2 linked regions of the Cohaesibacter sp. ES.047 genome follow. The protein of the gene in region 2 interacts with the protein of the main gene of each other region in a pairwise test. Links are inferred from orthologs where the notes say so. Each region holds a gene or a part of one and is shown on either strand. Other genes may lie near its edges.

Region 1 (2,981 bases), 3.7 Mb from region 2 along the record:
CCCTGGTGGGGGCGGTTCGGGCGGTGGATCGCTCGGTGTCAAGGGTGTCGGCCTTCTTGCCGGTGCGGCTCTTGTCATCTGGATGGCCACTGGCTTTTACACCATTAAAGAAGGTGAACTGGGGGTCGAGTTGATCCTTGGCGAGCCGATGGCTGTGTCCACCTCCGGTCTGAACTACAACCTGCCTTATCCGATTGGACGCACTGAGACGGTCAACGTCGACCAGATCCGTGACGTCACCATCGGGGTGCGGGAATTCAATACCCAGCGCGGTTCGGTTCGGTCGCAGGATGTCCCGGAAGAAAGTTTGATGCTGACCGGTGATGAAAACATCATTGATGTCGACTTCAAGGTTCAATGGAACATCAAGGATCCTGAACAATATCTGTTCAATGTCGACAGTCCTGAAATTGCCGTCAAGCAGGTCGCTGAATCCGCCATGCGCGAAGTGGTTGGTCGCAACACCATGGACGAAATCCAGACCGGTGACCGTGTTGCGCGCCAGGTTGCCGCACGTGATCTGACGCAGCATATGCTCGACAAATACAAGGCCGGTATCCGGATCATTCAGGTCCAGCTGCAGGGTGTTGAACCGCCAGTGCAGGTGATTGATGCCTTCCGCGATGTGCAGGCCGCCAAGGCGGACAACGTTCGCATGCAGAACGAAGCTCAAGCCTATGCCAACAAGGTCGTGCCTGAAGCCGAAGGTCAGGCTGCCCAGATTCTGGAAGCTGCCAATGCTTATCGCGAGCAGACCGTTGCAGAAGCCCGTGGTCAGGCCGATCGCTTCAGCAAGGTTCTGAGCGAATATGAAAAGGCGCCTGAAATTACCCGCAAGCGCCTCTATCTCGAAACCATGGAAAAGGTTATGGGCCAGTCCGAAAAAATTATTATGGACAGCAATGGAGAGGGCAGCGGTGTTGTTCCTTATCTGCCGCTCAATGAACTGACCAAGAAAGCGGGGAACTGATCATGTCTGCAAAAGGAATTTTCGCACTGGTCGCCGCAGCCTTCGTCGCGGTTCTGCTTTATGGATCGATTTATGTGGTCTATCCGAGTGAGCAGGCTATCGTCACCCAGTTTGGCCGAATTGAACGGGCAACGCGTGATGCCGGGTTCTATTTCAAGGTTCCCTTCATCCAGAGCGTTGAATATCTCGACAAGCGTGCGCGCTATCTCGAGCAGTCCGAACGTGAGGTCATTGCATCGGACAAGAAACGCCTGATCATTGACTCCTTCGTGCGCTACCGGATCGTTGATCCGCTCGTTTTCAAACGTCAGGCCAAATTCCTGTCGAACTTCGAGAACCAGTTGAACGGCTTCATGGGATCGTCTCTTCGTGACGTGGTGGCCGATTTCGGTTTCCGCGAGATCGTGCGAGACAAGCGTGATGAGCTGGTTGAACTGATCCGCAAGAGTGTGAATGAAAAGACCATGCGGCTTGGTGTCGAAGTCGTTGACTATCGCATTCGTCGCGCCGATCTGCCGGAAGAAAACTCCGCTGCTGTCTATCGCCAGATGCAGACGGAACGTCAGCAGGAAGCCAACGGTATTCGCGCCGACGGTGAGAAGCTGGCCCAGCAGATCCGCTCGGTTGCTGATCGTAATGCGACCGTGATCGTCGCAAACGCTCGCCGTGATTCAGAAATCACGCGTGGTGAGGGGGATGCCCAGCGGAACAACATTTTCGCGCAAGCCTACGGCAAAAACCCGTCCTTCTTCGAGTTCTACCGCTCGATGCAGGCCTACGAGCGCAGTCTGGCCAACGGGGATACCCGTCTGGTACTGAGCCCGACGGGCGAGTTCTTCGGCTACTTCTCCGGTGCAGACGATCCGAACCCGGGAGCGGTACCTGCTGCCACGGGTCCGATTTCCGATCCGTCGGTTGAAGATGCTTCGGCACCAGCGAGAGTGGAAATTCCGGAAACAGTGGCTCCGGCCAATCCGGATGAGCCTGTTGCGGCTGAATAAATAGACAATCCCCGAGCCAAAACCGGCTCGGGGATTTTCGCATTCGCGTCTCTTTTCCAAGATCCTGAGGATTTCATGTCGGATTTCATCGCTGCATTCGGGCTGGTGCTGGTCATTGAAGGGCTGCTTTACGCCGTAGCTCCCGACAGCATGAAGCACATGATGCAACAGGTGATGGAGATGCCGGGCAATGCCTTGCGGATTGGTGGAGTGGTTGCGATGATTGCCGGGGTTTTTGTTGTCTGGCTGGCGCGCGGCTGACACCAAACCTCATGACAGATCCAGAAACTGCCATGCTTCTTTGTCACACAATGCAAAGAGGCTTTTTTTATGCTTAAAGGGCGCGATAAGATGCGCCCAAGAGTCGGAGTGGATGTGTGCCCGATGATGGCATGCTGAATTGTGGAAGGAACGCCCGCCATGTTGATGCGATCCAAAGTGATATGTTTTGCATTTGCCTTTTTGATGGGCGGCTTTCTTGCCGTTTCTGGCGGTCCTGCTGCCGCGCACGAGACCGAGCATGGCCCCAGAAGCGTTGCCGATCTGGCCGAGCGCTTGATGCCAGCGGTGGTGAATATCTCAACCCGCTCGCTCGTCGAGGCCAAAGGGCGCATTCCCATCCCGAAAGTGCCTGAGGGTTCGCCCTTTGAGGAGTTTTTCGAGGATTTCTTCGACAAGAACCAACCTTCAGGCGAGCGACAGAGGGCCGTTCAGTCGCTGGGGTCCGGCTTCGTCGTGGATGCTTCCGGCCTGATCGTGACCAACAACCATGTGATTTCCGGGGCTGACCGCATCACCGCCACCTTTGCCGATGGCATGGAGCTTGATGCCGAGGTTGTCGGACGCGACACCAAAACCGATCTGGCTTTGCTCAAGGTCGAGGCTGCCGAACCGCTCACCACGGTGGATTTTGCCACGGAAAAAGAGGTGCGGGTTGGGGATTGGGTGATGGCGATTGGCAATCCGTTCGGTCTTGGCGGGTCGGTTTCCATCGGAATCGTCTCTGCGCG
Region 2 (2,883 bases):
CGCCGTGAACCCGGCAGTCAGAGCCGGTTCAAGCATGTAACCGGACAGACGCGTATCCTTGCCGATCACCACACGATGCCGAAAGTCGCCGCGCCGGAAGATCTTGCCCGTCGCCATACCCACTTTCATCGCGATTTCCGCAGTCATCGGGAACCGGTTCGCGTGCCCTCTAATCCCGTCTGTTCCGAAATACTTTCCCATCAATCCCATTCAACCTTTCAAGGGCCACGCCCGGAGCACCCAACGCAGCGAACAGTTTATCCGCTTCGATGCTCCCGATTTACCGGCCCGCAATCGATTCCGTCTTACCCCGTTTTAGAACAAAGCTTCTAAATCGAAGTAAATACGCTTCGTTATCTCTCTATATTGATTTGCTCGGATTTGGGCCAACTTTCTCCGCACGGGCGGTCAAACATTGTTGCCGCTTGTTACAAGGCCTTCTTGCTCAAACACCGCTGCATTGCAAGGGAATCTCACCAACAAAAGCCAAACAAACAAAAAGCGCCCCGGTTGGGGCGCTTTTCAAAATCTTGGAACGATACACGGCCATCAGCCTTGTGGCTGCGGCTCCATGCCGCCATCGGGTTCACCACCCTTCTTGACGGCGCCGGTGGAGGGAACAGCAGAGCCCTTGGTCGTGATCGGACCATCGTCATCGTCACGCACGGGAGGCTTGCCATCGAGCAGATCCCGGATTTCCTGTCCGCTCAGGGTTTCATATTCAAGCAACCCTTCAGCAATGGAGATCAGTTCATCCTTCTTATCACCCAAAATCTGCTTGGCCTTCTGATAACCTTCTTCGACAAATCGCTTCACTTCGCTGTCGACGAGTTTCTGGGTTTCATCCGAAACATTCTGCTGGCGCGCCACGGAATGACCAAGGAAGACCTCTTCTTCATTTTCCGAATAGAGCAAAGGACCCAGCTCATCGGACATGCCATACTGGGTGGCCATGGCATGTGACAGGCGCGTTGCCATCTGAATATCACCAGACGCACCCGAGGTGACCTTTTCGTAACCGAAGATCATTTCCTCGGCGACACGCCCGCCCATGGCAACAGCGAGGTCGGCATAACATTTTGCACGCGTGAGGGAGACCTGATCTTTTTCTGGCAACCGCATCACCATACCAAGCGCGCGACCGCGCGGAATGATCGTCGCCTTGTGGATCGGATCAGAGGCAGGCATATGCAGTGCAACGAGCGCATGGCCGGCTTCGTGATAAGCAGTGAGTTTCTTCTCTTCCTCGCTCATCACCAGCGTACGGCGTTCCGCACCCATCATGACCTTGTCCTTGGCATCCTCGAATTCGGACATGGAAACCAGACGGCGGTCACGACGCGCAGCCAACAGGGCAGCCTCGTTGACAAGGTTCATCAGGTCAGCACCTGAGAAGCCGGGCGTTCCGCGAGCAAGGGTCTTGAGATCCACATCCGGAGCCAACGGCACATTGCGCATATGGACCTTGAGGATTTTTTCGCGACCGGTGATATCGGGATTGGGCACCACGATCTGGCGGTCAAAACGGCCCGGACGCATCAAGGCAGGGTCGAGCACGTCAGGACGGTTGGTCGCGGCAACAAGGATCACGCCCTCATTGGCCTCGAAACCATCCATTTCAACGAGCAACTGGTTGAGCGTCTGTTCGCGTTCGTCATTGCCGCCACCAAGACCGGCACCACGATGACGACCCACCGCATCAATCTCATCGATGAAGATGATGCAAGGCGCGTTCTTCTTGGCCTGCTCGAACATATCGCGCACACGGGACGCGCCGACACCAACGAACATTTCAACGAAGTCCGAACCGGAAATCGAGAAGAAGGGCACATTGGCCTCCCCAGCGACCGCTTTACCCAAAAGGGTTTTACCGGTACCCGGAGGGCCGACGAGCAGCACCCCGCGCGGAATGCGTCCACCAAGGCGTTGGAATTTTTGCGGATCGCGCAAGAATTCAACAATTTCCTGCAGATCTTCCTTGGCTTCATCCACACCAGCCACGTCGTCAAAGACGATGCGCCCCTGTGCTTCGGTCAGCAACTTGGCCTTGGACTTGCCAAAGCCCATGGCTTTACCACCGCCCTGCATCTGGCGCATGAAAAAGATCCAGACAGCCAGAATGAGGATCATCGGGAACCAGGAAATCAGCGCATTGAGCAAAGAGAAGCTCTCTGTCGGCGGCTTGGCGGTGATCGCTACCCCGTTTTTCCTTAAGGTCGGAATGAGCGTGGTGTCGTTCTGCGGCAGGTAGGTCTGGAAGCTGCTGTTGTCGGACATCTGCCCGGTCACTTGCTGACCGGTAATGGTCACTTCTTTCACACGTCCCTGCTCAACATCGTTCACGAACTGCGAGAACGGAACTTCCTGAGAATTCGATTGCTGGGTTGGGCTCTGAAAGAGCTGAAAGAGGGCGACCAGCAACAGGCCAATGATGACCCACAAAGCCAGGCTACGGAAATTGGCGTTCATATGTAATCCCTTGGTTCCCGCGGGGGACACCGATTATCATGCTTTGGAAATTCCTCCCAGCGCGATGACATAAATCGGCAAATTTTCGAGTTCTTCTGAATTTAGGGAGTCAAGTCGGCGTTGCCAAGGCAAGGAATGCGCTTTCTTACCCAAATTTAGACCCATGGTTTAATTTATGGTCTTCTAGTCCATGAATTTCGTGTTTTTTTCCTTAAAATCAACCCCTACTCTGTTCATTCGGCCCACTTCTGGCCAATCGACCACGAAACGAGGTGCTCCACTCCACCAGATCGCGGGCAGGGCTTCGATCAGCGCAAGCGGTGGCGCCTCCCCTTCTGCACGATCAGCAGAAAAAATGAGACCATCCTGCAACAGAAGACTCCGGCCATCGGCCCCTAGCATTCTGATATACGC

Evidence for each region. Proteins that work in one complex are often made in the same cells at the same time.
Region 1: the proteins of ftsH (region 2) and hflC interact in binary tests that used the Escherichia coli proteins (3 or more experiments, as listed by UniProt). The link is inferred for Cohaesibacter sp. ES.047 from one-to-one orthologs.

What each region holds. Positions count from the first base shown.
Region 1 is NZ_LT907844.1:4,992,395-4,995,375, reverse strand. Bases 2-2,971 are described here. They hold hflC (protease modulator HflC), read left to right. Parts: upstream 2-972; coding sequence 973-1,971; downstream 1,972-2,971. Other genes in these bases: CPH65_RS23160 (Do family serine endopeptidase), read left to right, coding at 2,398-2,971; CPH65_RS23165 (DUF2065 domain-containing protein), read left to right, coding at 2,047-2,232; hflK (FtsH protease activity modulator HflK), read left to right, coding at 2-970. Outside these bases: more of hflK, read left to right, coding at 1-1; more of CPH65_RS23160, read left to right, coding at 2,972-2,981.
Region 2 is NZ_LT907844.1:1,325,951-1,328,833, reverse strand. Bases 10-2,881 are described here. They hold ftsH (ATP-dependent zinc metalloprotease FtsH), read right to left. Parts: upstream 2,470-2,881; coding sequence 550-2,469; downstream 10-549. Other genes in these bases: tilS (tRNA lysidine(34) synthetase TilS), read right to left, coding at 2,653-2,881; glmM (phosphoglucosamine mutase), read right to left, coding at 10-201. In the rest of the region: more of glmM, read right to left, coding at 1-9; more of tilS, read right to left, coding at 2,882-2,883. UniProt on the Escherichia coli protein: Acts as a processive, ATP-dependent zinc metallopeptidase for both cytoplasmic and membrane proteins. Plays a role in the quality control of integral membrane proteins.